3 regions of the Acrocarpospora sp. B8E8 genome follow, and region 3 is predicted to be linked to each of the others. Evidence: riboswitches for the same ligand, from Rfam matches in the RefSeq annotation. Region 3 holds a riboswitch; each other region holds the start of a gene.

Region 1 (9,797 bases), on a different contig from region 3:
ACAGCTCCGTGACCGAGCCGCGGAGCCGTCCACGCTTTCCCTGCTGGGCCTGGTCCGGCACATGGCCGATGTGGAGCGTAGCTGGTTCCGGCGAGTCCTGGAGGACAAGGACGCGCCCCCGCTGCACTTCACGGACGCCGACCCGGACGGCGATTTCGACAACGTGGATGACGCGTCGGCGCGGGACGCGTTCGCGACATGGCGAGCCGAGATCGAGGTGGCCAGGGCGAACGTCGCCAGGTGGCCTGACCTGGGTGCGGTCGGGAAGCGACAGCGCCATGGCGAGTACTACTCGCTACGCTGGATCCTGGTCCACATGATCGAGGAGTACGCCCGCCACAACGGCCACGCCGACATCATCCGCCAACGCATAGACGGCGTCACCGGCGAATGACCAGCCACCGAGCCGAATCACGCTGACGACTTCAGGGAAGACCTGGCCAACGAGCTTGTGTTGTTTGCCGGGGTTCTCCCACCCACCCTCCCTTTGGTTGTTCTCGGGCTCCGCCCGACCCCGCCATCGCCGTGGTCCCGGAGGCGCGGCCATAAGCACAGCTCGCCGTGCCGGAGGATCGGCCCTAAGCGCAGCTCGGCCATGAGCGCACAAAAACGATCACGCGGGTGTGCGGCCGCGGGGGCTGGACGCGCACACCCGCGTGATCGGTGGGTGGGGCAGTTGGCTTGTGGTGGGGCTAGAACATTGAGATGTGTACGTGGTCGTAGTGGTTGGCGGTGATGCCGCCGCGGTTGCCCATCAGGCGCCAGCCGGAGCCGTGGTTGATGCGCTGTCTCCAGATCACATACTTGACGCCTAGTTTGGTGCGGTTCTTCAGGGCCCAGTCGGAGATCTTGTCGCCGAGGGCGACGTTGGCGGCGGTGGGCATCGCGCCGCCGGAGCTCATCATGAAGTCGCAGGCCCGGCCGAGCGGGTGCTCGCCCATGTTGTCGACGCGGAAGCAGCCGACGGTGTAGTGCAGCTTGAACGCGTCCTTGATCTCCTCGCGCATCAGCCGGGTGCGCGGGGTGATGTTGTCGCTGCCGGTGGGCAGTTCCGGTGCCCAGCCGCCGTTGGCCAGCTTGCCAGGGCCCATCGGGATGAGATCGTTGAGTTTCTCCTGGATCTCGTCGATGAGCTGTTCAGCGTCCTTGCGCTGGCGTTCGATGTCTTCGCTCTGCTGCTTGATGTCCACGATGAGCTTCTTGGCGGCGGCCGCGGCGTCGCGGCGCTCTTTCTCCTTCTTCGCGAACTCCGTCATCTTGGCGGCCTTCTCGGCCTGGAGTTGCGCGGCCAGCGGGGAGAGCTGCATGCCGGGCATCAGCATGCGAGGATCGACGGTGGCCTGGTAGTTCAGCCCGGCGAGTTTGCCCACCTCGTGCTGGGCCGCCACGTAGTCCGCCTCGGCCTTGACCAGTCGCGCGCGGGCCGCTTTCTCCGCGGTCCGCGCCTTCGCGAGATCCTCACGCGCGACGTGGTATTTGGCGATCAGCCCGTCGACCTTCTTCTCCAGGCTGGTGAGCTGCTTCTTCAGCTCACCCTCGGTGGGCTTGGGGGCCGCGGTGGCGACAGGTCCCAAGACCAGGGCGGCCGCGAGTACGCCGACCGACACGAGGGCATGGTGGCGGAACGTGGGGGGCAGCGCCCACTCCTCTCCATCTGCCGACCGGGTTAGCTGACGGGTTCGGGCAGGAGATAGCCCTGGCGCTCGCGCGCGTTCACCCCAGGTACCTTGGGTCCCCGGTTCCCGAGTGAGGCACTCGGGATTAGGCGTACCGGACGAGACATGTGATCTCACGTGAGACCCGGGTGAATCGGCCGGTTGCAGTGGATAGTAATGGCAATGGGATGGTCATGCCACCTAAAGTCGCGACCAATTAGAGATCAATCCGTAATCAGTCTGGCTGGCTTTCCTGATCTCGGAGCATGTCGGCGGCCTCCTCGGGGCGGATGTCGTTGACGAAGGCCCCCATCGCGGACTCCGATCCTGCCAGGTACTTCAGCTTGCCGGGGGCTCGCCGGATGCTGAACAGCTGCAGGTGCAGGTAGGCCAGCTCGCGCCGCTCCGACACCGGCGCCTGATGCCAAGCCGCCACGTACGGCATCGTGACGCCGAACAGCCCGTCCAGGCGCCGCAGCACATCGGTGTACACCGGACCGAAAGCCGCGCGTTCCGCCGGGTCCAGCGCGGGCAGATCGGGCACCTGACGATGCGGGTAGAGGTGCACCTCGAACGGGTACCGCGCGGCGGCCGGCACGAACGCGGTCCAGTACGCGTTGGCGGCGATCACCCGGGGCCCGGCGCGTTCGGCGGCCAGCACGTCGGCGAACAGGTTGCCTCGATATCGCTCCGCGCTGTCCAGCATCTGCCGCGTCCGCGGCGTCACGTACGGATACCCGTAGATCTGCCCATGCGGATGCGGCAGCGTGATCCCGATCTCCGCACCCCGGTTCTCGAAGCAGAACACCTGCTCGACGCCCGGCAACGCCGACAACTCCGCGGTACGGTCCACCCAGGCCTCCATCACCAGCTCGACCTGGTCGGGGGAGAGCGACGCGAAGGACGCCTGGTGGTCGGGGGTGAAGCAGACGACCTCACAGCGGCCCAGTCCCGGCCGGACCTCACTGAGGCCGCCGACCGGCTCGTAGTCGTGAGCGCCGAAGCTGAATGAGGGAAAACGGTTCTCGAAGACGGCCACGTCATACCAAGACGGAACTTCCGAACCAGGGTGGGCGGGACAGAGCGGGCATTCCTCGGCGGCGGGGAGGTGCGTGCGGGTCTGCCGGTGGCGGGCGATGGTCACCCATTCATCCATCAACGGGTCATAACGCATCTCCGACGGGAGCGGACGCGGGGGGAGATCACGTTCATCTGGAGCGCTCCGATCAGCAGCATCGGAACGGTCGAAGTAGAACAACTCACGACCGTCGGCGAGATGGATAAGGGTCTTCTTCACGACGCCTCTCTTAGAAGGACTCGTCCTGAGGCGAGGTGGCTGATGGTCTTGTTCGCGGCGCTCTTTGGGGGGTTTTGTGCTGTGGCGAGAGGGGCGATGGTCTTCTTCATGGCACCTCTCTCAGGAGGACTCGTCCTGAGGCGAGGTGGTTGACGGTCTTGTTCGCGGCGGCCTTTGGGGGGTGTGCACTGCGCCGAGACGGACGATGATCTTCTTCACGGCACCCTCTCCCAGGAGGTTTCGTCCTGAGGCGAGATGGAGGGCGGTCTTCTTCACAGCGCCTCCTTCTGGGCGACCTCGTTCTGGGCGCTTCCCGCGACGATGAGTTCGCCGACCTGGTCGGCCAGTTCGGCTCTGGCCGGTTCGGGGAGGCCGGTGTCGGTAACCACGACGTGGGCCTGGTCCAGGCGGGCGATGCTGCTGATGCCGATCGTGCCCCATTTGGTGTGGTCGGCGAGGACGACCAATTGCTGGGCGGCGGCCACGAGTTCGCGGTCGGTCTCGGCCTCCAGCAGGTTCGGGGTGGTGAATCCGGCCCGCAGGCTCATCCCGTGTACGCCCAGGACCAGCACGTCCACGTTGAGGGAGCGGATGGCGGCCACGGCGACCGGGCCGACGAGGGCGTCGGACGGAGTCCGTACCCCGCCGACCAGGATGATCGTCTGGTCGGGGCGGCCGGCGCGGTGGAAGACGTCGGCGACCTGGAGGGAGTTGGTGATCACGGTCAGTTCGGGCACGTCGACCAGGTGGTGGGCGAACGTCCAGGTGGTGGTCCCGGCGGAGAGGGCGACCGAGCTGCCGGGGCGGATCAGGTGGGCCGCGTGCCGGGCGATGGCCTCCTTCTCCTGCTGTTGCCGTACCGACTTGGCGGCGAAGCCGGGCTCTTCGGTGGAGCCGGGACCGGCGACGGTGGCGCCGCCGTGCACCTTCTCCAGCAGGCCACGTTCGGCCAGAACCTCCAGGTCACGCCGGATCGTCATGTCGGAGACCCCGAGGTCGCGGACCAGGTCGGCGACTCGCACGCCACCGGTCCGGCGAACCCGTTCGAGGATCGCCTGCTGCCGTTGCTGCGCCAGCATCACCCCTCCTATCAACAGATTTCAACAAATTATGGCACATCCAATGTTGAATCATGATGACGGACATCGGGTCTTGTCGGGGTACGTCCTCCGGAGGAGAGTGTCCTCATATGTCACGACGAGCGAAAGGACTCACCCATGGGTAAGCGCCAGCGCAAGTCGAAGGCACGCAAGAAGAAGAAGGCCAACCACGGCAAGCGCCCCACCGGACGCTGACGCCCAAACGGCCACAAGCACGCGAACGCGGCTGAACGCGGCACCCCAAGCGCCCCCGCTGGACGTTGGCGGTCGAGCGGGGACGATGCGCGAATGCGGCTGAGCGCGGGACCGCAAGATCCTCGCCGGACGCTGATGGTTGAGCGGGGAACGAGCGCGCGAACGCAGCTGAACGCGGCACCCTAAAGCGTCCCCGCTGGACGTTGGCGGTCGAGCGGGGATACATGCGGCTTCACGCGGCGGCCCTATGCGCTTCACGTGTCCGAACACACCTAACAAATGCCGCAGCTGCTCTTGGCGGTGCGGCGAGAACGATGAACGGCGCCGGATAACGGCGAGCAAGTTGACGACTTGCTCGAACTGTTAGGCGCTCCTAAGCGCGGCGGCCCCATGCGGCCAGTAAACGGGTCTGGGGGTCGGCCTCGGCGGGTACCTCGGCGTGTTCTCCTATAACGCCTGACTGCCGGTAGGCCTCCTCCGCACCCGCGAACCACGTCGCGCAGGCGTCGACCAGTTCCGGATCGAGCCGGTCGACGACGCCGATCGCCTGGGACAGGTCCCAGGTGTGGATGAGCGCGTCCGCGAACAACTCGGTGATGTACTCCTCGCCCGGCACGTCCCCGAACGACAGGTGCACGACCCGGGTCAGCGCGCCCGCCGAGGCGGACGCCTGCACGGCCTCGTGCGCGGCCGTGTCGAACGCCTTGATCGGATCATCGCCCAGCAGGTCGCCGTCGAAGACGTCGCCGACCTCCCCGACGGTACGGCCCGCGAGCAGCTCAGGCGCCCACAGGCTCTCGTTCACGAGATGGTTGACCAGCGCGCGGACATTCCAGTCCACGCACGGCGTGATGACCTCCCACTGGTCGGCCCTAATAAGGTGGACGCGCTGACCGAAGGCATCGAGGGCCCGCCGGTAGGCGTCTCTGATATCGATGCTCACCCTTCTGACGTTAACTCGTCGAAGCGTTCCCGTCATTTCCCTCCTGGACCACCATGGGCTGCAAGCCTGAGATCAGCGGGGATGTCAGCCAGCCCCACCGAGCTGAGCTGGGCGTGATCAGGGCTGCCCCTTGCACGCTGATCGCCCTGCTCTGGCTCGAGGGCCGCCCCGATCGCCCGCGACTTGGCCGGATCGGAGGATATCGCCGCATTCGGCTGAAGCCTTGACCAGCCAGCGCGACCCGCCGATCGCGCCCGCAGGCCGAGAATCAAGCCACCCAGCGGAAACTGCGGAACCGCGCCCGGCTTGGCAGCCGGGTCCGGCCCCCAGGGAAGACCAGCGGACCGGCGATCGCGTCGGCCAAGGGCAACATGATCACGAGAGCGCGACGTTCCAGCGCCCATAAGGCTGGAACGATCCACCAAGGCTGTCGTTACATGGGCAGCAACGCCCTGAACTCCCCATTTCCCCCGAACGATTCGTACACCGCGAAATATCCAATGCCGCTCGATGAACAGTCATTTCGCAGTAAAGGAAATAAATACCCCGCCATTTTTCTGTCAGGAATAATGAGATAAGCCCATTTATGTGCCTATGGTGAAGAGTCCCTCGATTCGACTGGGAGGTAACTCGTGACCACCGCATCGCCCGGACGGATGCCGTCGACGCACTCCAACTGGCTCGGCTTCGCCGGGATCATCGGCATCACGGTAGGACTCTTCAACATCATCGGCGGGCTCGTCTCGCTCTTCCGCAGCAGCTACTACAGCCACATCCTGCTCTGGAACTTCACCGCCTGGGGCGTGATCTGGCTGATCATCGGCATCCTCCAGCTCGCCGCCGGATTCGGGATCCTCGCCGGGAAGATGTGGGCACGCACCCTGGGAATCATCATGGCCGGGCTCGCCATGCTCGGCCAGTTCGCGTTCGCCGCGGCGTTCCCGCTCTGGTCGATCATCTCCATCGCGCTGAGCCTGTTCGTCATCTACGCGCTGGTCGTCCCACCCCGGGGCTCCGTAGCCTGAAACCCCGGATCTACGGCAGGCGCAGCTCCACCCAGACGATCTTGCCGACCGGGGTCGGGCGAGTCCCCCAGCGGTAGGTCAGCCGCTTGATCAGCTGGAGACCCCGCCCGGTGTCGTCCTCCGAGGTCGGGGCGCGCACCGCGGGCGGGGTCGGGGAACCGTCGGAGACCTCGCAGACCAGGGTCCGCCCGCGGCCGCGCAGCAGCCGCAGCTCGATCGGCGGCCAGCCGTGCTTGAGCGCGTTGGTGACCAGCTCGCTCACGATCAGCTCGGTGGTGTCCACCACACCGCCAAGCCCCCACGCGTTCAGCGTGGCCCGGACGAACCTGCGGGAATGCCCGACGAAGCGGGGATCGGCGGGCAGCGCGCAGAACGCCGTCTCATCCGGGGCCAGCTCGTGCACCCGGGCCAGCAGCAGCGCGATGTCGTCCCGCTCGTCCCCGGGCCGCTGGCTGCTGATCGTGACGTCGCACATCTCCTCGAGGTCGCCACGCTGGATCGATAACAGCCGGCGCAGCGCGGTGATGCCCTCGTCGATGTCCCTGGCCCGGCTCTCCACCAGGCCGTCGGTGTAGAGGGCCAGCACGCTCCCGGCCGGGAGGATCATCTCCCGCATCTCCATCGGCTCGTTGCCGATGCCGAGCGGCAGGCAGGCGGGCAGATCGATGATCTCGGTGGCGCCGTCGTCGTGGATCAGCACCGGCGGCATGTGCCCGGCCCGGGCGATCGCGCAGGAGCGGGTGACCGGGTCGTACACCGCGTACACGCAGGTCGCGATCTGGGTCGGGTCCAGGTCCTGGCTCATCCGGCTCAGCCGGAACAGTAACTCGTCCGGGGGCAGGTCGAGGCTGGCCAGCGTGCGGGCGGCGGTGCGCAGCTGGCCCATGGTGGCCGCCGCCCTGGTGCCGTGGCCCATCACGTCGCCGACCACCAGCGCGGCCCGGCAGCCCGGCAGCGGGATCACGTCGAACCAGTCGCCGCCGACGCCCATCAGGTCGCTGGCCGGCAGGTAGCGGGTGGCGATGTCCATGCCCAGCGGCTGGTGCAGGTCGGCGGGGAGCAGGCTGCTCTGCAGGGTCAGCGCGGTCCGGCGTTCGCGGGTGTAGAGGCGGGCGTTGTCGACGCAGACGGCGGTCCTGGCGGCCAGCTCCTCGGCGACCGCGACGTCCTGCTCCTCGAACGCCTGGCCGCCCGGCCTGCGGGTGAACACCGCGCAGCCGAGCACCCGGCCCCGGGCGCGCAGCGGCACCGCCAGGAACGAGCCGCCGGAGAGCAGCTTGGTGACCACTTCACGGTCCAGGCTGGCGCCGATCAGGCGCGCGGTCTCCTCGTCCAGCTCCGGATACATGATCGTCTTGCTGGTGGCCATGCATTGCGCGTGTGGCAGCGTGGCGGGGTAAACCATCACCTCCCCGACGGGGAAGGCCTCCGTCCAGTCGTCGGAGCTCTCTTCGGCCACACCGATGGCGACCCGCCGTACCAGCGCGGACCCGTCGGCGGCGCGGGAGGGGAACTCGCCGTCGATGACCAGCCGGTCCTGCACCATGATCGCGGCGGTGTCCGCGAAGCGCGGCACGGTCACGTCCATCAGTTCGCGGCCGGTTTCGGCGAGATCGAGCGTGCTGCCGATCCGGCGGCTGGCCTCATTGAGGAATGCCAGCCGCTCATGCGCGGAACTGGCACTCCGGCGCCGCCATTCGGCCCGGTCCCCGGGCACGGGGTCCTTGATCACGCTGTTCCGGTTCATCTCTCCAGAATGGTAATTAGGAGCTCCGACGCATTTCAGGCTTTTTGCCAGACTGTACGGCTCCCGCACACGGCGGGAGCCGTATCTTGTCAGACCCTCGGCAAAGTGGCCAGTGCCTGGTCGATTCGTTCCTGTGTGAGAGCGAAGTCGTCCATCTCCCCGGCCAGATAACGGTCATAGGCCGCCAGATCAAAGTGCCCATGGCCGCACAGCGCGGTCAGAATCACCTTCTCCTCGCCGCTCTCGCGGCACCGCACCGCCTCCGCGATCGTCTCGGCCAGCGCGTGCGTCGGTTCCGGGGCCGGGACGATCCCCTCGGTACGGGCGAATCGCACCCCCGCTTCGAAACATTCCCGCTGGCCCATGGCGGTGGCTTCGAACATGCCGAGCTCGTACATGTGGGACAGCAGGGGCGCCATGCCGTGGTAGCGCAAGCCGCCCGCGTGGATCGGGTCGGGCACGAAGTCGTGGCCGAGCGTGTGCATCTTGAGGAGCGGGGTGAAGCCGGCGGTGTCGCCGAAGTCGTACGCGTACGTGCCCCGGGTGAACGTCGGGCAGGCCGCGGGTTCGACGGCGCGGATGGTGGGGTTCATCCGGCCGGCGAGCTTTTCGCGGAAGAAGGGGAATGTCAGGCCCGCGAAGTTGGAGCCTCCGCCGGTGCAGCCGACGATGACGTCCGGGGTTTCGCCGAAGGCGGCAAGCTGCTCGATGGCCTCCTCACCGATCACCGTCTGGTGGGTGAGGACATGGTTGAGGACCGAACCCAGGGCGTAGCGGGTGTCGTCGTGCTGTCCCGCGATCTCCACGGCCTCGCTGATCGCGATTCCGAGGCTGCCGGGGGAGTCGGGGAACTCGGCGAGGATCTTGTTGCCCGCGCTGGTGACGGGGGACGGGCTCGCGTGCACCTTCGCGCCGTAGACGCCCATCAGCGAGCGCCGGTACGGCTTCTGGTCGTAGGATGCGCGGACCATCCAGATTTCGCATTCCACGCCGTACTGGGCGCAGGCGAAGGCGAGGGCCGAGCCCCACTGGCCCGCGCCCGTCTCGGTGGTCAGGCGGCGCACGCCCTGCTTGGCGTTGTAGTACGCCTGCGGCACGGCGGTGTTCGGTTTGTGCGATCCGGCGGGGGAACCGCCTTCGTACTTGTAGTAGATGCGCGCCGGAGTTCCCAGGCTCTTCTCCAGCCGCCGGGCCCGGATCAGCGGCGTCGGCCGCCAGAGCCGGTAAACCTCCAGCACGCCCTCAGGAATCTGAATGAACCGCTCTTGGCTGACTTCCTGGGAGATCAGGTCCATGGGGAAAAGCGGGGCCAGATCATCCGGCCCTAGGGGTTGTAGCGTTCCGGGATGTAACGGCGGCGGCGGTGCCACCGGAAGATCGGCGACGATGTTGTACCAGTTACGGGGGATTCGCGACTCGTCGAGAAGAACCCTGGTGGGCTCGGCCATAAACGCCCTCCACAACGACGGGGAGTGATCCGACCCTTCCCAGTCTCCGCCTCCCCTACCCAATTGCAATCTAGCCTTGGCGTTCTTCCTTCACCCGTTCGCGGACCAGGGGGACCACTTCCTCGGCGAACCGGTGGAGTTGGGTGGACTGGTCGCCTTCGCCCCAGAAGATGAAGGAGTCCATGCCGTACGCGAGCGCCAGGTCGGTGAGTTCGTCGGCCCACTGGGAGGCGGGGCCGCGGAGGAAACCTTCGGAAGGGCCGTCGGTGATGGTGCCGTTGACGTTGTAGAGGCGGCGGATGTCGGCGGGGTCGCGGCCCGCTTTGGCGGCGGCGGTGTCAATGCGGTCGTGGAGTTCGGGGAGGCGGGACGGGGGCGCCCAGCCGG
Region 2 (9,797 bases), on a different contig from region 3:
CGTGGTCCGCGACGGCGTCGAGTTATGGACCCTGGTGGTGGTGCGCCCGCGCGCCTCCCAGCCCGCCCCCGACGGCGCCGGCGTCGAACTGCTGAACGTCCGCTACCGGGGCAAACTGGTCCTGCGGCAGGCGCACATGCCGGTCCTGAACGTCCTGTACGGCGACGGCGAGACCAACTTCCGCGACTGGGCCAACGAGGAGACGGTGTTCAAGGCCACCGGCGAGGACCCGGCCGGATGGGGCTGGCGGCTGTGCTCCGCGCCACCTCAGACCATCCTGGAACGCCCCGACGACGACCGCGGCGACTTCCAGGGCGTCGCGCTCCACCACGACGGCGAGGAGCTGCGCATCGTCAGCGAGCTGCAGGCCGGCTGGTACCGGTACGTGTCGGACTGGCGGCTGGCCGACGACGGCACCATCCGCCCCCGGTTCGGTTTCGCCGGCACCAAGGACCCGATGACGTGCAACCGGCACCAGCACCACGCGTACTGGCGGCTCGACTTCGACCTGGACGGGGCCGCCAACGACACCGTCGAGCAGCTGCAGGACGGCGGCGGCATCGTCCTGGACGGCGTCCCCATCACGCGGGAGACCTCGCGGCGGCGGCACGGCACGATCAAGGGCTGGCAGGTGCTGGACAAGAAGACCCGGCGCGGCTACCAGATCTGGCCGGGCGAGCACGACTCCAGCTCCGACTCCTACGGCGTCGCCGACGCCTGGTTCCTGCGCCACCGCGCCACCGAACTGCACGACGGCGGCCACATGGGCCGCCCCTCCGACAGCAAGACCCATCTCAACAAATTCCTGGACGGGGAGGACATCGACGGCGCCAACCTGGTCGTCTGGTACGCGGGTCATTTCCTGCACGATCAGGCCGCGCCGGAACCCCATCAGGGACACATCGTGGGGCCTGACCTGATCCCGGTGCGGGAGGACTAGCCTGTCGCCCATGGTTCTCGAAAGCACGGGCCGCGCCCTGCTCCACCGGCTGGCCGCGGAACAGGCCGAGTGCCGGGTTCCCTCGCTGGTCGCCGCCCTGGTCCGGGGCGGCGAGACCGTGTGGTTCGGGGCGCGCGGCCGCGTCTCCGGCGCGCCGCCGACACCCGAGACGCGGTACCGGCTGGGGTCGATCACCAAGGGCATGGTGGCGGTGCTGGTGCTGCGGCTGCGCGACGAGGGCGAGCTGGACCTGCTCGACCCCCTGGACAAGCACCTTCCCGGCACGCCGGTCGGGGACCTCACCCTGGCGCAGCTGCTGTCCCACACCGGCGGGCTGACCGCCGAGCCGCCCGGCGAGTGGTGGGAGCGCACCCCCGGCGCGCCCGCCGCCGGCCTGCTCGGCGATCTCGGGCCCGAGATCGCCCGCCACCGTCCCGGGCGGCGCTTCCACTACTCCAATGTCGGGTACGGGCTGCTGGGCGAGCTGGTGGCCCGCAAACGCGGCATGGGGTGGGCGCAAGCCGTCCGTGAGGAGATCCTGGAGCCGCTCGGGATGGGGGCGGTGACCGAGCGCGCCGAACCGCCGCACGCGCAGGGGTTCGCCGTGCACCCGTGGGCCGACGTGCTGCTGCCCGAACCCGAGCACGACGCCGGCGGGATGGCCCCCGCCGGGCAGCTGTGGAGCGGGGCCGCCGACCTGGCCCGGTGGGCGGCCTTCCTGGCCGGAGACGGCGGGAGCGTGCTGCGGGCGAGCACCCTGGTCGAGATGCGCGAGCCGGCCGCCGTGGAGGACGGCCCTTCCTGGGAACGCGGGTACGGCCTGGGCCTGCAGCTGGCCCGCCACGGGGGCCGGATGCTGGCCGGGCACACCGGGTCGATGCCCGGCTTCCTGGCCACGGTGTGGACCGACCCGGCCGACGGGGTGGGCGTGCTGTTCATGGCCAACACCACTTCCGGCGTGCGCGGGCGGCTGCTGTTCGACCTGCTGGACATCCTGGCCGAGCACGAGCCGCCGCTGCCCGCCGAATGGCAACCGGCCGCCGCCGACGCGGACCTGCTCGCCCTGACCGGGCCCTGGTACTGGGGGCCGACCGCGTACGCGCTGCGCCTGCTCCCCCGGCGCGGCCTGTCCCTGACCCCGCTCGGGGCGGTCGGGCGGGCGTCCCGGTTCGCCGCCCAGGCGGACGGGACCTGGCTCGGGCTGGACGGGTATTACGCGGGTGAGACGCTGCGGGTAGAACATCATCCCGGGGGTGTGCATATTTCCCTCAACACGTTCATCTTCAGCCGCGAACCCTACGATCAGTCTGCCCCGATTCCTGGGGGTGTGGACCCAGAAGGATGGCGATGACCGTTTGTGTTTGGTCGCTTGCGGAGCGCAGCGGCCGATAGGTTTGGGGCCGTCGGAACCCCCCAAGCAGGAGGTCGAAGTGCCCACCCTTGAAGACCGTGTGACCGTTCTCGAAGAGGAGGTACGGAAGATGCGCGAGAAGGAGCCTGCCGCGGTTGAGACCCGTGGTATCGCCGAGCACGCCCAGAAGTCTGCGGTGGCCGCCCACCACACGCTCGACGAGGTCTACGACCAGATGTCGATGTTCAAGTATGACGTGGGCGTTCAGTTCAAGAGAGTCACCGACAACCAGTGGACGCATACCGGTAGTTTCATCGAGGTCAACAACAAGCTCAATCAACACAGCGATCGCCTCGGACGGATCGAGGTCACGCAGAAGGAGCACACTGAGCACTTCGGACGGATCGACGGTCGGCTCGACTCCATGGACGGTCGCCTGGACTCCATGGACGGTCGCCTGGACTCCATGGATGAGAGGCTCGATCGGGTCGAGGGTAATCAGATCGCGGCCAACAAGCTGTTGCAGACGATCCTCGACGAGATCCGAGCCAAGTAACCGGAGCTAGTCTCGACGGTGAATCCCCTGTCCCGCCACCCGCCTGGCGGGACAGACTTCCCACGTGACTTCTCGGACCACGCGGATCGCCCCGGTCGGCGATCGATCCCCTCGATCATGGGCGGAGGGGCCCGCGCTGGTCCGGTGCAACTGCGCCTGCGAGACCAGTCCGGCCCATCAAGCCACCTTGGAAGAGCGCGGTCTGCGCTTTACCGGGTGCCACGCCCAGGGTGCGGACCGGGTGGCCCAAATGGATGATCATCCGTTCTTCCTGCTCTCCCTGTTCCAGCCCGAATTGGCCGGGGAAATCCCACATCCCGTCGTCCGCGCCTTCGCCGCGGTGGCCGTCGCCGGAGCCCGTACCGAGGGCGTTAACAGCCCCAAAATCCCATGACTCCCCACATGTACCCACTTGTCGGCATTTGACCCTTTTGGGTGATTCGTCTACCTTCGATGGAATCCGGGGCACCGGGACGTCAAACAGGTCAAGGATGCCCCACAACACAATCGAACGGCCGTTCCGCTCCTGGGACGGCCCGACCGTCGAGTCCGCTCACGCGGAGCCGGGGAACCATCGAGGGCCGGGATCACTCTCCCGACACGAAAGCACCAAATCCCAGCCCTCCCGGGGTGAATCGGCCTGTACCCGCAGGCCGTAGGGCGACTTCCACGCCCGAATCCGTCAGCTAACCCGGTAGGCGGCATGGAAGCAAGGGAGCAAGACCCCACATGCGAGCCCCCAATTCTCACGTGCGCGTCACCCTGGCCACCACTCTCCTCGCCGGCCTGGCGCTGACCGGAAGCACCGCGGCCATGGGCACGGCCCACGCCGACACCCGCGCGGCGGACGCGGCAGACTTCCACCCGGACGCCAGCCCACTGCTCAAGATCGCCCAGAAGCTGCCCAAGGTCAGCTCCGACCAGGTGCTGCGCCTGGCGCAGAGCCAGGTCGGCGTCAGCGAGAACTACTACGGCGGCGGCACCAAGTTCCACCAGTGGTACATGAACTCCCCCCGCGCCCAGCAGACCGTCGCCCGCGACGGCGGGTCGGTGTACGCCTACCGCAACGCGGCCTGGTGCGACATGTTCGTCTCCTGGGTCGGCGACCAGCTCGGCATCCGCCCCACCATGGGCTGGGACGCCTACACCGTCTCCCACGCCGGCTGGTTCAAGCAGAACAAGCGCTGGGGCACCCGCCCGGCCCCCGGCGCGGTCGTCTTCTTCGGCTGGAGCGGCGGCAAGAACCTCCACAACATCGACCACGTCGGCTTCGTCATCAAGGACAACGGCGACGGCACCATCAAGACCGTCGAGGGCAACACGGGCAACGGCAAGGTGGAGATCCGCACCCGCCCCACCGCCGAGGTCGTCGGCTACGGCTACCCCGTCTACGCCGACCAGCTGCCCGCCTGACACCGATCAGAGCCGGCTGCCCGGCCACCGGGTAACGCTGCGCCCGCGGACACGCGCCATACCTGGCCCATCCCCCTAGCGGTATGGCGGCCGTCCACCGGCCGGGCAGCTTCCCCTGGCCCCGCGCGGAAATCCCCCCGTCCGCGCGGGGCCGTGCCACCCAAGCGAAGGCGCGTTCACCCGAGCCAGGCCTGCCACGCCGCCTGGGCGCGCTCGCGCGCGGGTTCGCCGGTGAAGCAGTGCTGCTGGGCGACCATCAGGCCGTGGTGGCCGTGGACCAGGGTGTAGAGGGAGCTCGCGGTGACCGCGCCGAGGAATCCGTACGAGGCGAACAGCACGGTCCCCGTTTCGGCGGGGAGGCCGGGCACGGACAGGATCATGGGGCGGCCGGGCGTGACGGGCCAGCCGGCCAGGCCGAAGGCCGCGCCGAAGCGGGCCCAGGCGTCCTCGCGGGTGGTGGCCGAGGAGCCGGCGAGGAACAGGTCGTAGACGGAGGTGCGGCCGGGGAAGCAGCGCAGGTAGGCGGCGAGCTTGCGCAGGTACATGCCGTCGCCGACGCGCAGCGCCTCGTATTCGGACTCCCAGTCCTCGTCCAGGAAGCCGCTGTGGACCAGCCGCAGGAGCGTGCTGCCGCCGTCCCGGCCCTCCAGCAGGTATTCGAACGCCATGAACGTGCCCTCCGGCGACGCCTGCGTCCGGGTGGCGAAGCGCACGCCGGGCTCCCACGCGGTGACCGTGGACTCGCCGGTGACGCCCAGGACGGTCTGCCGGCCCGCGCCGCCTTCGCGGGGTTCGATCTCGTTGCGGCCCATGAACCAGGAGTCGACCCCGGGACCGGTGGCGATCGCCGCCCACACCTGCTCGGGCGTGGCGTCCAGGGCGATCTCCTCGCGCACCTCGAATTCTCGCGGCATATTTTCAGCGTAGTTCCACCAGGCGGGCCAGCTCGTCCAGGGGCAGCTCGCTCAGCGCGGCCTCCCCGGCGGCGAGCACGGCGTCGGCCAGGGCGCGTTTGGTGCGCAGCAGGTCGGCGATGCGGTCCTCGACGGTGCCTTCGGCGATGAGGCGGTGCACCTGGACGGGGCGGGTCTGCCCGATCCGGTGGGCGCGGTCGGTGGCCTGCTCCTCCACGGCCGGGTTCCACCAGCGGTCGAAGTGCACGACATGGTCGGCCCGGGTGAGGTTCAGGCCGGTCCCGGCGGCCTTCAGCGACAGCAGGAAGACCGGGACCTCGCCGTCCTGGAAACGGCGGACCAGGTCCTCGCGGCGCGCGACCGGGGTGCCGCCGTGCAGCAGCTGGGCGGTCACGCCGCGGGCCGCCAGGTGGCGTTCGAGCAGGCGGGCCATCGCGACGTACTGGGTGAAGATCAGGGCGGCGCCGTCCTCGGCGAGGATGGTGTCCAGCAGCTCGTCCAGGAGCTGGAGCTTGCCGGAGCGGCCGGTCAGGCGGCCGTGCGGCTCCTTCAGGTAGTGGGCGGGGTGGTTGCAGATCTGCTTGAGGCCGGTCAGGAGTTTCACCACCAGGCCGCGCCTGGCCATGCCGTCGGCGTCGGCGATCCGCGCCATGCCCTCGCGGACGGCGGCGGCGTAGAGGGCGGCCTGCTCGCGGGTGAGCGGCACCGGCTGGTCGGTCTCGGTCTTGGGCGGCAGCTCGGGCACGATGCCGGGGTCGGTCTTGCGGCGGCGCAGCAGGAAGGGCCGCACCAGCGCGGCCAGCCGCGCCGCCGCCTCGGGGTCCTTCTCGGATTCGATGGGGCGGACCCAGCGGGCGCGGAAGCTGCCGAGGGTGCCGAGCAGGCCGGGGGTGGTCCAGTCGAGGATCGCCCACAGTTCGGTGAGGGAGTTCTCGACGGGAGTGCCGGTCAGCGCCACCCTGGCTCCGGCGGGGATGGCGCGCAGGGCGCGGGCCGCGCCGGAGCGGGGGTTCTTTACGTGCTGGGCCTCGTCGGCGGCCACCAGGTCCCAGGCGGTCGCGGCCAGCCGCTCCGCGTCCAGGCGCATCGTCGGGTACGTGGTGAGCACGAACCCGTCCACCACCCCATCCAGACTGCGGGCGGGCCCGTGGTAGCGGCGCACGGCCGCGCCGGGGGCGAACCTGCGGATCTCGCGTTCCCAGTTGCCCAGCAGCGAGGCCGGGCAGACCACCAGGGCGGGACCGCCGCCCCGGTGCAGGTGCAGGGCGATCAGGGTGACGGTCTTGCCCAGGCCCATGTCGTCGGCCAGGCAGCCGCCGAGCCCGAGCGAGGTCATGGCGGCCAGCCAGCGCAGGCCGCGCAGCTGGTAGTCGCGCAGGGTCGCGGCGAGCCCGGGCGGCGGCCCGATCGGCGCGGCGGCCTCCGGGTCGGCGATGCGCCGCCGCAGCGCCTCCAGCCACGGGGTGGCGGCGATCTCGACCCGCTCGCCGTCGAGGTCGGCCGTCCCGGTCAGGGCCAGCGCCAGCGCGGCGATCGGGGTGAGGGGTTTCATCGACCGGTTGCGGACCCTGCGGGTGGTGGCGGCGTCCAGGTGCACCCACTGGTCGCGCAGCCGTACCAGCGGGCGGGCGGATTCGGCCAGCAGGTCCAGCTCCGCTTCGGTGAGCGGGTCGCCGCCCAGGGCCAGCTGCCAGTCGAAGCTCAGCAGGCCGCCGCCGGACAGCAGCGCGCGCAGATCGCCGGGCGGCGGCTCGCCGGCCCCGACGACGGCGCGCACGGTCAGCTTCCCCGTGGCGGGCCGGGGATCCGACCCCCGCCCTCCTGAAACCGGGGCGGGGGCGCGGGTGGCGTGCATGGCGGCGGCGGTGCGGGGCATGCCGTCGGCGACCGCGTCCAGGAACGCCCGGACCAGGCCTTCACCGTCCGGCCCGTCGAGCGTGGCGGCGAGTTCCGCCACGCGTTCGACGTCCAGGCCGATCAGCGGCCCGGCCCGCCAGGAGCCGTCCCCGGCGGGCAGGATCCGGCCGCGGGCCACCATCTGCAGCGCCACCACCACGGCCGCCCCCCAGAAGGCGGCCGACGGGTGCGCGCCGGTCTCGCGGCGGGCCAGGCTGAGCAGCGGCATCGCCTCGGCCACCGCCATCCGCACCACCGGTCCCGGCGCGCCGGGCGGCGGGTGGAAGGCGATCCGGCCCTCCCGGGGCGGCTCCGCGGGTTCGAAGACGGCCATGCCCCGGACCAGGGCGACCCGATCGGGGTCTCGTGCCACGCTGCGGGACTCCCCTCTCGCGCCGTGGTCCGACAGGCTACCGGGGGGTCAGCCGCCCAGCCGCCGGAAAGCCCGGATCGAGAGCGGAAAGAACACCGCCACGATCAGCAGCGGCCAGGCGACGGCGAGGGTGATCGCGTGCTGGGCCGCCCACGAGTCGCCGCCCCAGCCCGGATTGCCGAACAGCTCCCTGGCCGCGGCCGCGGTCGCCGACAGCGGGTTCCACTCGGCGATCGCGCCGAGCCAGCCGGGCATGGTCGCGGGCGAGACCAGCGCGCTGGACAGGAACCCGACCGGCCACACCAGGATCTGCACCGCCACCAGTGCCTCCGGCTTGCCGACCACCAGGCCGAGCCAGATGCCCAGCCACAGCAGCGCGAACCGCAGCAGCAGCACCAGGCCGAGCGCCAGCGCCGCCCGGCCGGGCCCGGCCTCGGCCCGCCAGCCGACCGCCAGGCCGCAGCCGACCAGCACGGCCAGCGCCAGCGCCGAGTTGAGCAGGTCGGCGGCGGCCCGGCCGGTCACCACCGCCGAGGAGGCCATCGGCAGCGACCGGAACCGGTCGGTCACGCCGCGGGCGGCGTCGGCGCTGACCGCGGCGTAGGTCGTCTCCAGGCCGAAGACCATGGTGAGCGCGAACATGCCCGGCATCAGGAACTCGCGGTAGTCGCCGCCGCCCGGGACGGTCATGCCGCCGCCGAACAGGTAGCCGAACATGAGCACGATCATGACCGGGAACAGCAGCCCGGCGAGGATCTGGCCGGGCTGGTTGGCCCAGTGCGCGAGGTCGCGGCGGGTGATCGTCCAGCCGTCGGCGATAGCCCATCTCATGCTGTTCTCTCCGTCAGTCGCAGGAAGACCTCGTCCAGGGTGGGGCGGCGCACGCCGATGTCCTCGGCCGCGATGGCGGCCTCCTCCAGGCCGCGCACGGCCCGGGTCAGCGCCGCCACCCGATCCGGCGCGGGCGCGCTCACCCGCCGCGCGTCGGCGTCGATGTGCGCGTACGGGCCGAGCAGCGCGGCCACCGCGGGCAGGTCGGCGGCCGAGGCGGCGACGACCTCGATCCGGTCGCCGCCGATGGTGGCCTTCAGCTCGGCCGGGGTGCCGGCCGCCGCCAGCCGCCCGCCGTCGATGATCGAGATCTTGTCGGCGAGCCGGTCGGCCTCCTCCAGGTACTGGGTGGTGAGCAGGATCGTCGAACCGCGCCCGGCCAGGTCGCGGATGGCCGACCAGACCTGGTCGCGGCCGCGCGGGTCCAGGCCGGTGGTGGGCTCGTCCAGGAACAGCACCGGCGGGGCGAGGATCAGGCCCGCGGCCAGGTCCAGCCGGCGGCGCATGCCGCCGGAGTAGTCCTTGGCCGGTTTGCGGCCGGCCTCGGCCAGGCCGAACTGGTCCAGCAGCTCGTCGGCGCGGGCGGTGGCGGCGCGCGGGGGCAGGTGGGAGAGGCGGGCGAACATGGCCAGGTTCTGGCGGCCGGTGAGCAGCTCGTCGACGGCGGCGTGCTGGCCGACCAGGCCGATGTGGCGGCGCACGTCGGCGGCTTGCCGTACCACGTCGAAGCCGGCGACGCGGGCCTGGCCGGCGCCGGGGCGCAGCAGGGTGGTGAGGATGCGGACCAGAGTGGTCTTTCCGGCGCCGTTGGGGCCGAGCAGGCCGTGCACCTGGCCTTCGGGGACGTGCAGGTCGAGGGAGTCCAGGGCTGGGGTGGCGCCGAAGCGTCTGGCCAGACCGGTGACGCGTATCATACCGTACAGCGTACCGTACGGCATACGGTTAAGTGTACGGGTAGGCTGGCCTGCACCATGACGACGGAATACAGCGGCCAGGGCGACCCCGCCCGGAGCCTGGCGCTGCTCTGGCGCACCCCCGGCAAGGGCCGGGCGTCCAGGAAGGGCAAGCCCGAGCTGAGCGTGGACCTGATCGTGCGGGCCGCCATCGAGGTGGGCGACGCCGACGGGCTGGCCGCGCTGTCGATGCGCCGGGTGGCCGAACGCCTGGGCGTGGGCACGATGTCGCTTTATACGTACGTGCCGGGCAAGGCCGAACTGATCGACGTCATGCTCGACACCGTCTACGGCGACCTCTACCAGGCCGCGCCCGCCGGCGACTGGCGGGAGCGGCTGGAGGCGATCGCGCGCGAGCAGTGGGCGCTCTACCACCGCCACCCGTGGCTCCTGCAAGTCGCCACCGGCCGGCCGACGCTCGGCCCGAACGCGATGGCCAAATACGAGTTCGAGCTGGCCGCCGTCGAGGGCATCGGCCTGTCCGACCTGGAGATGGACTCGGTCGTCACGCTCGTGTACGGGTACGTGCTCGGCGCCGCGCGCGGCGCGGTGGAGGCCTCCCGGGCGCCC
Region 3 (9,797 bases):
ACGACCATAGAGACGCGGACCGACACTTCCCGGCATCCCCGCCGTCCCGCGTGTCGCGTCTACGGGAGTTCGTCCCATTCACGACGCAGCATCGCGTACACGATCTCGTCGGTCCACTCGCCCTTTACCATCTCGTTCTCGATCAGATGCGCTTCCTCGCGCATGCCGAGCCGCTCCATGACCTTGGTCGAGGCGGTGTTGCGGCCGTCGCAGCGCGCGGCGATGCGGTGGAGTTCCAGGTCGTCGAAACCGAGCCTGAGCATCTCCCGGCTCGCCTCGGTGGCGTAGCCCTTGCCGTGGAAGGCGGGATTGAAGATGTATCCGATCTCGCCCTGCCGGTGCTCGCGGCTCTGCCAGAACAGCACGACCTCGCCCGCCAGGGCGCCGGTCTCCCGTTCGAACACCGCCAGGCAGAGCGCCTGGCCCGCGTCGGTGAGCTCCCGCACCTGCGCCTTCTCCGCGACCCTCTCCCGTACCTGATCGAGGTCCCGGGGCTCCCAGTAGAGATATCTGGTCACTTCGGGCAGCGAGTGGAACGCGTGCGCCGCGGGGACGTCGTCGATTTCGTACGGCCGGAGGATGAGTCGCGGGGTCTCGATGGGGTACGCGGGCTTGAGCATCCGACCACACTAAATGACGGCATTCCGCCCCAGCGACCGTATTCCCGGGGTTGCTGGCGGGCCCCCGCCGTGGCCGCAGCTGCACACGGCGGAGGCCCTAAGTGCACGGTATGTGATAGATCGTCCTGGTTGACGAAGGGGGTGGCGGTTGGCAGGGATTCGATGATCGCGCAGGTCATCGCAGGGATGGGCTGTTCCGCGAAGGAGGTCCCGCAGTGGGCGGTTGCGGGTGGAATCCACTGTTTCAGGCGGGGGAGGAGGGCAAGGTCGCGGAAAGTGATGTGGTAGCGCCGCAGAGCCGTACCCTTGAATGAAAGACCAGAACGAGGAGCGACCAGGGATGAGTTCAGCCGGAGAGGGCCTGTCTCGTCCCCTGCCCGAGCAGGTTCGGGCGCATGTCGTCGAGTTGGCGGCCCAAGTGCTCGGCGCTATGCCGGGCGGGACGATTCCGCCGCCATTGCGGGGGATCGCGAAGTTCGATCCCCGGAAGCGGGCGCGGCTGGGCAGCGCGCCCATCGCCGCGCAGCTGGAGAACGACAAGGAGTTCCGCGAGCTCGTCGCGGAGGCGCTGACGGCCGCCTGGCCCGAGCTGGTGGCCGCGCTGGCCGAGGAGACCGTGCCGCCCGCGGCCGAGCCGGTGCTGGTGGCGGCGGCCGCCTACCTGACCAGGCCGCCCGGGTGGGCCGAGCTGGTCGAGCAGGCGCGCGAGGACATCGACCGGGCGGCGGCGCTGGGCAACCAGCGGGAGCAGGCCGAGACCCGGCTGCGCGAGCAGCTCGCGGCCCAGCGTACGGCGGCCAAGGAGGAGATCGACCGGGTCAGGGAGCAGCTGCGGACCGCGCGGTCGGAGAACGCCGATCTGCGGCGCAAGCTGCACGACGCCAGGGAGCGGGCCAAGGCCGCCGAGCTGCGGGCGCAGGAGCTGGACGCCGCCACCGCCGACGCGCGCAACCGCGTCGCGGGCGCGGGGGCCGCCGCCGAGGCGGAGATCCGCAAGCTGAAGGAGCGGCTGGCCGAGGCGGAACGCCATCTGGAGGCCAGCCGCCGGGCCGCCCGCGAGGGCCGCAGCGTCGAGGACGCGCGGATCCGGGTGCTCATGGACGCGCTGGAGGACGCCGCCAAGGGGCTGCGCAAGGAGCTGTCGCTGCCGACGTCGATCAGCAGGCCGGCCGACTACGTGACGGCCGTGACGCCGGGGCCGCCCAGCGTGCGGGCGGTTCCCGCGCGGGCGCTGGCCGACGACGACCCGCAGCTGCTCGATCAGCTGCTGGCGATACCCAACCTGCATCTGGTCGTGGACGGCTACAACGTGACCAAGACCGGCTACGGGGCGCTGACCCTAGTCGATCAGCGCAGCCGGCTGCTGACCGGGCTCGGCGGCCTGGCCGTGCAGGTCAAAGTGGAGATCACGTGTGTCTTCGACGGGGCCGAGCTGGACGGTCCCGTGCAGGTCTCCGCGCCGCGCGGGGTGCGGGTGGCGTTCAGCGCGCCCGGCCAGATCGCCGACGACCTGATCCGGCAGCTGGTCCGGATCGAGCCCCCCGGCCGGGCCATCGCGGTGGTGTCCTCCGATCGGGAGGTGGCCGAGTCGGTGCGCCGGATGGGCGCCAGGCCGGTCCCGGCCACCCTGCTGCTGCGGAGACTTGGCCGTGCGTGATCAGTTGATCGCGATGGGTGATGAACTGGGCAAATAGCCCGAATCGGTTGAGCGGGCAAGATCGCTTCACTAGAGTTCCCGACCAGGTCTGTCCGTCTGGAAGGGGTTCTTGTGCGTGGGCGAGCATCGGTCGCGGCGGGTCTGGCCGCAGCCGTCATCCTCCTGCCGGTAGTCGGTGCGCAGGCGGATCCCAAGCCCACGCTCGCCGAGGCGCAGGCCAAGCTGAAGAAGCTCAACAAGCAGATGGACGAGATCGTCGACGACTACAACGGCGCCAACGAGAAGTGGAAGAAGGCGAAGAAGCAGTACGACAAGGTCAACACCGCCTTCAAGAAGCAGGACCTTCAGGTCCAGGCGTTACGGGCGGGTGTCGTCGGGGTCGCGGTGACCAACTACCAGACCGGCGACTTCCGGACGCTGAGCGGGCTGTTCACCGCCGACGATCCGGACACGATGCTCAACACGATGACGCTGATGGATCAGCTCGCCGCCGGGCGCACCCAGTCGCTGACCGAGTTCGAGGTCGCGATCAAGGGGTTGCGGACCCAGCGTGAGGCGAAGAAGAAGACCTACGAGGACGCCGCGAAGGTCAAGGACGAGCTGGTCAAGAAGAAGAAAAAGGCCGACCGTATGGTGGCCGAGCAGGTGAAGCTGCTCCGGGAGCTCGGTGCGTACAACCCGGGCAATACCAACAGCACGGGGCAGATCTACACCGGGCCCGCGTCCGGGAACGCGCTGGCGGCCCTTGAGTTCGCGTATGCGCAGATTGGGAAGCCCTACCGGTATGGGGGGACTGGTCCGGGCTCGTGGGACTGCTCAGGGCTCGTTCAGGCGGCCTGGCGGAAGGGTGGGGTCAGCCTGCCGCGGACGAGCTACGAGATGTGGGCCTGGGGGGCGAACCGCAGGGTGTCGGTGAACGCGCTGGAGCCGGGCGATCTGGTGTGGCACAGCGGGTTCGGGCACGTGGGAATTTATGCGGGTGACGGGAAGGTCGTCCACTCGCCGCAGACGGGTGACGTGGTCAAGGTCACGCCCGTCGGTGAGTACAACCCGGACAAGGCCGTCCGCCCGTAGGTACGGCTGTCCGTCTGTCGGCACGTTCGAAGGTCATCTGTCTTGTGGCACGTCCGAGGCCGTCCACCCGTAGGCAAGTTGCCTGATTCGTCCGGGCGTTGGCCGGTTGGAACGATCTTATGAACCTGTGGGGCTGATGGGGCTTCTGGTGCCGTGTTCAGCTTCTGTTTCGTGAAGTGTGACCAGAGTCACAATGGGCATTGAAATGCCGGTGTATGCAGGGCCTTCACGAATAAAATCTAGTTATCTGATCTTTATCTTTGGAGAATGCTTTGCCTAAACGTGGTGAAGCTCGGTAGTTTCTGGGCCGCGACGTACAAGCCATGGCGTCGCCACCATGTCAGCCGAATGCGCTGATGTCTCCATAAAGATCCGTGTGTCGCATGTCACAAATGCGACCGGCCGAGTCCATGCAGTCAGGAGGCATGGAGCCGGGGACCCAAAAGGCTCTGTACGCAGGAGTCAAGGGGTGAATCGGTGTGAATTCCACCGTAGGGCGACTTCCCCGCCCGAATCCGTCAGCTAACCCGGTAGGCGTACGTGGAAGATCATAGGAGCGATCCTGTCAACCACCCCCGCATGTCTGTCCCGTCTTGCCCGTCTCTCCCTGGGCGGCGTCGCTCTCACGGCCTCGGTCGGAGTGTTCGCGGCGCAGCCCGTGGCGGCTGACACGACGACAGTCACCCACACGTTGACCGAAACGGCCGACCAGGCCACCACTGGGAACGTTCCCATCTCCGATCTTCCGGCCGCCGGCCGGGCGAAGAGTTCGGTGAAGCAACGCGCCACGATGAGCAAGGCCGCACGCCAGCGGTCCAAGGCTCAGCGGGCCGTCGCGGTGGCCAAGGAGCAGATCGGCGATCCGTACCGGTGGGGAGCCACTGGTCCCGGCGCGTTCGACTGTTCCGGTCTGGCCGTGTTCGCCTGGCGCAAGGCAGGCGTGAAGCTCCCGCGAACCACCTACTCCCAGCGTCGCGCGGTGAAGAAGAAGATCTCCTGGAAGAATCTCAAGCCCGGAGACCTGATCTTCACCAGCGGCGGCGGTCATGTGGGCATCTATGTCGGCAAGGGCAGGATGGTCCACTCCCCGCACAGCGGAGCCCGCGTTCGCATCGACAAGCTGAACTCCTACCGCAAGCGCACCTTCGTCGGTGCGGTAAGGCCCGGTCTCTGACCGTTGTAGGTTCTCACCCCACCTTTCGCTTTCTCACCGGTACTTCGCCTACTTTTCGCCGGGCGAAGTACCGGTGAGAAAGCTACCTGCAACTTAGGGTGATGATTCGGAGCCTATCTGTAGTCTCCACTTCCGGACGGGTCTCGTTCTACGCGTCGGTCTCCATTAGAAGGGAGAGATGCGAGACATGAGGGCGCGTTGGTCGCGCCGGACACCGGCTACCGCCTGGTCAGCCAGGCGGGTCGGCGTCAGCGAGCGGTCGTCAGGAGGCGGCCTGGCGGATGAGGTCGGCGACCGCGGCGGGCTGCGACAGGTAGACCGAGTGGCTGCCCGGCGTCTCCGCGATGGTCGCCCCGGCGCGCTGTGCCATGGCGTGCTGGGCGGGCGGCGGGATCATCCGGTCGTCGGTCGCCACCAGGTACCAGGACGGCTTGGCGCGCCACGCGGGTTCGGTGACCGTGCCGCCGAGGGCGTCCACGCCCCACGGGACCTGCGAATCGGCCATGAACGCCGCCTGGTCGACGGGCAGGTCCCCGGCGAACGACGCGGCGAACTTGTCCCGGTCGAGGAAGAGGAATCCGTTCACCGGGGGCAGGATCGGCGGGACGGGCGCGCCGGGCGGCGGGTCGGCGATGAGCGTGTTGACCGACTCGCCCTTGTCCGGGGCGAACGCGGCGATGTACACGAGCGCCGCGACGTTCGGGTGCGTACCGGCCTCGCTGATGACGACGCCGCCATAAGAGTGGCCGACCAGGACGCACGAGCCGTCCAGGGCGTCGATGGCCTGGTGCGTGGTGGCGACGTCCCCGGCCAGGGACAGGGTCGGGTTCTGCACGACCGACACGCGGAAACCGTCGGCGACGAGCAGGTCGTAGACGGCCTGCCAGCCGGAGCCGTCGACGAAGCCGCCGTGGACGAGCACGATGTTGCGGATCATGGCGTTCCTCCGCGAGGAGAGAAGGGGTGGATCGCGTCCCACGGTAGGAATCGGCCGGCTCCCCTCGCGTACGTCAAATGATGTAATCGCCCTCCCGCGCGGCCATGAGACGGCTCAGCTCGCCGCGCGTGGTGATGCCGAGCTTGGGAAAGATGCGCGCCAGGTGCGTGCTGACCGTGCGAGGCGAGACGAAAAGTCGCTGGCCGATGTCGCGGTTGGTCAGGCCGTCCGCGACGAGCTGCGCGATCTGCAGCTCCTGAGCGGTGAGCCGGTCGCGGGCGTCGTGCTTGCGGCGGATCCGCTCGCCGCTCGCGCGCAGCTCGCGCAGCGCGCGCTCCGACCAGGGCACCGCGCCGAGCGCGTCGAACGCCTCGGCCGCCGCGCGCAGCGGCGCCCGGGCCTCGGCGGCACGGCGCTGGCGGCGCAGCCACGCGCCCCACGCGTACCGCAGCCGCGCCCGTTCGAATGGCCAGCCGACCAGGTCCTCGCGCAGCGCCTGGGTGAACAGTTCCTCGGCGGTCTCGTCAGCCGCGGTGACGGCCCTGATGTAGGCGAGCGCGACGTGCCCGACCGGCGACCCGCCCTCCTCGATCAGCGGGGCCAGCTCGCCGGCGACCGCGCGCAGCTCCTCCAGCCGCCCGCTGAGCAGCGCCGCCTCCGCCAGGTGCGGCAGCGCCCACAGCCGCATGTACTGGCTGTAGCTGACCTCGCCGGGATCGAAGATCGGGCGCAGCGCGTCCCAGGCCGCGCCGAAGGTCCCGTCGGCCAGTTCGGCGGCTCCGCGCGCGAGCTGCACCAGGGCCAGCATCGGGTACGCCCCCGCCGACAGGAACGCCTGCCCGGCCTGCGCGGCGAGGTCACGCGCGACGTCCGTCGCGCCGCGCAGCGCGTGGATCTCGGCGGCTACGGCGTCCGCAGTGAGCACCCACTGCGGCTGCCTGGTCTCCACGGCCAGCGCCCTGGCCTCGGCGGCGGCGACGACCCCGAGCCGGGTGTCGGCGAGCCGCGCCGCCGACGTCGCCTGCCCGACGAGCGACTGCGCGAGGGACCCGAACGGCCCCCGCGCCCGCATCGCCGCGATCGCCTCCCCGTACAGCCGCGCGCCCAGCGGGAACGCCCCGACCGCGTTCGCCGCCATGCCCAGCAGGAGCAGGTTGCGCGGGCTGACCCAGCTCGCCGTGCTCAGCGCGTCGAGCCGGGCCAGCACCTGCCTGCCGCGCTCCACCGGGGCGATCACCGCGAGCGACACGACGATCTGCGGGTCGTCCGCAGGCACGTCCAGCCGTTCGATCGCGGCGAGCACCGGCGCGCGGCTCTCCCACGCGGGGTTGGTGAAGAACCAGCGCATGCTGACCCAGGCCAGCCAGCGCAGCGCGACCGCCGAGCCGTCACGGGCGCGCATCTCGTCGAGGAACCCGCCGAGGTCGGACAGCCGGTCCACGCCGGTCCACACGAAATGCAGGGCGATGTTGCGGAAGTAGGCGAGCCTGGACCGGTCGATCGGGGCGAGGCCGGCGTCCTCCGCGCGGCCGACGAGGCGTTCCAGGGCGGCGCGGTCGCTGAGTTCGAGGGCCATGACGGCGGCGTCGACCAGCCGCGCGCCCCGGCGGGCCGGGTCCGCGCTGAGGTAGGCGGCCCGTTCCAGCGCCTCCAGCGCACGCCCCGACGCGCCCCTGCCCTCGGCGCGCAGCGCGGCGGCGGCGAGCCCGGCCGCGACGTCGTCGTCATAGGACGTCGCGGTGGCCGCCCGGTGCCAGATCCTGCGGTCGTCGTCCTCGGGCAGAGCGGCGGCGAGCGCGGCGTGCGCGTCGCGTACCAGGTCCGCCCCGGCCGCCTGGACGATCGCCGACCTGATCAGCGGGTGCCGGAACCTGACCCGTACGGCGTCGGCCACGACCAGCCCCGCCCGGGCCGCGGGGGCCAGCGAGGCAGCCTCGATCGGCGCGCCCGCTAGCAGGGACGCGGCCCGCATGTTCTCCTCGATCGCGTCGTCCTCGTTGACGGCGGCGACGAGCGCCAGGAGCCTGGTGTCGGCGGGCAGCGCGGCGAGCGCCTGCGCGAACGCGCGTTCCAGCCGCTCCGTCAAAGGCAGCCTGCTCGACGCCAGCACCTCCTGGTCCTGCCGGGACGCCAGCGCGGCGAACTCCATCAGCGCGAGCGGGTTGCCCGCCGCCTCCACCAGCACGCGGGCGCGCAGCGCGATGCCCAGTTCGGGCGCGACCCTCGCCACCAGCTCCGCCGCCGCCTGGTCGGTCAGCGGCGGCACCGTCAGCGCGGGCAGCCCCGACACGGCGAGCCTGGCCTGCGCGTCGGCGTCGTCGCGCAGGGTCGCCAGCAGCACCACGGCGTCCGAACGCAGCCGGCGTCCGACGAACGCGAGCGCCTCCCAGCTCGGCTCGTCCAGCCAGTGCGCGTCCTCGACGGCGAGCACCAGGGGCGTGTCGCCCGCCAGCGCGGACAGCCGGTGTAGCACGGACATCGCGGTGCGCAGCGGCCCGCCGTCGAGGTCGCCGGGCGCGAGCCCGGTCCCCGCGAGCAGTCTGCGCAGACCCTCGTACGGGACCTGGCCTTCGGCGGGCACACCCGTCACGGTCAGCACCCGCGCGCCCCTGACCGCGGCGTCGGCCATGGCAGCCCCGAGCAGCGCCGACTTGCCGACGCCCGCCGCGCCGCTCAACACGAGCGCGCCGCCGCCCTCCTTCACGCCGTCCAGCAGTGCCAACAGGTCGCGCAGTTCGGCGTCTCGTCCCACGAGATCGTGCGGTGTCACGAGGACGATGCTCACACCGCACGCCCCGCGCCGTCCAATTTCAGCCCGCACCCTGCCTGCCGTGACGCGCGGTCGATCACTACCCGTGAGCCCGCAAGGAAAGCGAAGAGTTGTTGAGACGGACTGTGCGAGAAGTCCGCGAGACAATGAGCGGTTTCACTGGTCACGGCAGCGCCGGACGAAAACTCTGGCGAGAACCTACAACCGTTGTAGGTTCTCGCTTTCTCATCGGTACTTCGCCTGCTCTTCGCGGCGCGAAGTACCGATGAGACGGCTGGATCCTGGATGACCCGTCCATCAGCAAGGAGGCTGCAGACGCGTCGGGGTGCGCTCCTGTCCGGCGGGGGCGCCGCCGAGGAGGGCCCGGGTGAGGGCCTGGGCGTCGCCCGACATGGCCTGCAGGGCGGTGTCGAAGTGGTCGTCGGTCAAGGCCCGTTCCTCCGCGCGCAGCGCGATCAGGACCACCCGGCGCAGCAGCTCCTTGACGAACGACGCCGTCACGCCGTCGGTGGCCGCGACGACCTTCGCGACGTCGGCCTCGATCGCGCGGCCGCGGGCGTACAGGCGGATCAGCCGCTCCCGGGCGTCGGCGTCTGGTTTGGGCACCTCGACCGCGAGGTCCACCCGGCCGGGCCGCTGCACGAGGGCCTTCTCGAGCGACTCCACCCGGTTGGTGGTGAGCACGAACGTGACATCGACGTCGCCGGCGATCCCGTCCATGGCGTCGAGCAGCGAGAACAGCAGCGGCGACGTCTCGTGGTGGCTGCGGTCCTCGGCGATCAGGTCCACATCCTCGATCACCATGACCGACGGCGCGAGCTTGCGGGCGAGGGCCACGGCGTAGTCGACGTACCGCATGGCCGGGCCGGTCATCAGGATCGCGGTGTGGTCCTTCAGCGCGCCGATCAGGTAGCGCGTGGTGTGGGTCTTGCCGGTGCCGGGCGGGCCGTACAGGAGCAGGCCGCGCCGTAAATGCTGGCCTGCCTCCAGCAGCTGCCCGGCCTGCCGGGCGATGCCGACGACGTGCTCCTCGATCGCCTCCAGGCGGCCGGTGGGCAGGACCACCTCGTCCTGGGTGAGCTCGGGGCGCGGCAGGAAGGTCAGCAGCTCGTTCTCGCGGTGCTCGCTGAAGCCGAAGCTGAGCACCTTTCCCCGGAACGGGTCGTGCTCGCGCTTGAGCCGGTCCACCTCGTCCCGTACGGCTCCCGCTGCCGCCCGGTCGGCCGCGATCACCGTCATCAGGCAGAACTTGCTGTAGTCCTCGCGGTCGCTGATGCCGAGGATCACCGGCGTGCCGTCGGGGGCGTTCGTGGCGACCAGGCCGAGCTGGAGGACCTCGATGGTCGCGTCATGGTCCACCGGCGCGGTGCCGTAATCGGGCAGGCCGAGCAGGCGGCTGCCGTCCCGCATGGCGCCGAGCAGCATGTTGATCATGCTCTCCCAGCGCCGCTCGCCGCCGACGACCCCGAACCAGCGCGCGTCCGGCGTGTGCGCGCGCAGGTAGCGGTCGGCGCCGGTCTGCAGGGCGACGTGCTCGTAGAGGCGGTACTTCTCCTCGACCAAGA

What was found. A riboswitch is a leader RNA that binds a small molecule or an ion and turns the genes downstream of it on or off. The one in region 3 is predicted to bind cyclic di-AMP.
Region 1: it holds a riboswitch for cyclic di-AMP, as region 3 does, so the genes downstream of both, ABGB08_RS49940 (hypothetical protein) here and ABGB08_RS24765 (C40 family peptidase) in region 3, are expected to answer to the same signal.
Region 2: it holds a riboswitch for cyclic di-AMP, as region 3 does, so the genes downstream of both, ABGB08_RS03455 (CHAP domain-containing protein) here and ABGB08_RS24765 (C40 family peptidase) in region 3, are expected to answer to the same signal.

Annotation. Positions count from the first base shown of each region.
Region 1 covers NZ_JBDPLV010000105.1:626-10,422, forward strand. Annotated here, with positions in the region: gene ABGB08_RS49935 (DinB family protein) at 1-394, shown strand, start outside; gene ABGB08_RS49940 (hypothetical protein) at 693-1,607, opposite strand; cyclic di-AMP (ydaO/yuaA leader) riboswitch at 1,642-1,778, opposite strand; gene galT (galactose-1-phosphate uridylyltransferase) at 1,891-2,952, opposite strand; gene ABGB08_RS49950 (DeoR/GlpR family DNA-binding transcription regulator) at 3,225-4,031, opposite strand; gene ABGB08_RS49955 (TIGR03086 family metal-binding protein) at 4,621-5,190, opposite strand; gene ABGB08_RS49960 (hypothetical protein) at 5,823-6,215, shown strand; gene ABGB08_RS49965 (SpoIIE family protein phosphatase) at 6,226-7,962, opposite strand; gene ABGB08_RS49970 (TrpB-like pyridoxal phosphate-dependent enzyme) at 8,052-9,410, opposite strand; gene ABGB08_RS49975 (LLM class flavin-dependent oxidoreductase) at 9,481-9,797, opposite strand, start outside.
Region 2 covers NZ_JBDPLV010000002.1:149,663-159,459, reverse strand. Annotated here, with positions in the region: gene ABGB08_RS03475 (hypothetical protein) at 1-940, shown strand, start outside; gene ABGB08_RS03470 (serine hydrolase domain-containing protein) at 951-2,291, shown strand; gene ABGB08_RS03465 (hypothetical protein) at 2,422-2,847, shown strand; gene ABGB08_RS03460 (hypothetical protein) at 3,098-3,241, shown strand; cyclic di-AMP (ydaO/yuaA leader) riboswitch at 3,379-3,562, shown strand; gene ABGB08_RS03455 (CHAP domain-containing protein) at 3,598-4,260, shown strand; gene ABGB08_RS03450 (SRPBCC domain-containing protein) at 4,437-5,174, opposite strand; gene ABGB08_RS03445 (DEAD/DEAH box helicase) at 5,179-7,443, opposite strand; gene ABGB08_RS03440 (ABC transporter permease) at 7,492-8,274, opposite strand; gene ABGB08_RS03435 (ATP-binding cassette domain-containing protein) at 8,271-9,188, opposite strand; gene ABGB08_RS03430 (TetR/AcrR family transcriptional regulator) at 9,246-9,797, shown strand, end outside.
Region 3 covers NZ_JBDPLV010000026.1:105,692-115,488, reverse strand. Annotated here, with positions in the region: gene ABGB08_RS24785 (DEDD exonuclease domain-containing protein) at 1-8, opposite strand, end outside; gene ABGB08_RS24780 (GNAT family N-acetyltransferase) at 60-620, opposite strand; gene ABGB08_RS24775 (NYN domain-containing protein) at 961-2,277, shown strand; gene ABGB08_RS24770 (C40 family peptidase) at 2,389-3,351, shown strand; cyclic di-AMP (ydaO/yuaA leader) riboswitch at 3,742-3,903, shown strand; gene ABGB08_RS24765 (C40 family peptidase) at 4,010-4,525, shown strand; gene ABGB08_RS24760 (alpha/beta hydrolase) at 4,788-5,462, opposite strand; gene ABGB08_RS24755 (AAA family ATPase) at 5,536-8,247, opposite strand; gene ABGB08_RS24750 (ATP-binding protein) at 8,530-9,797, opposite strand, start outside.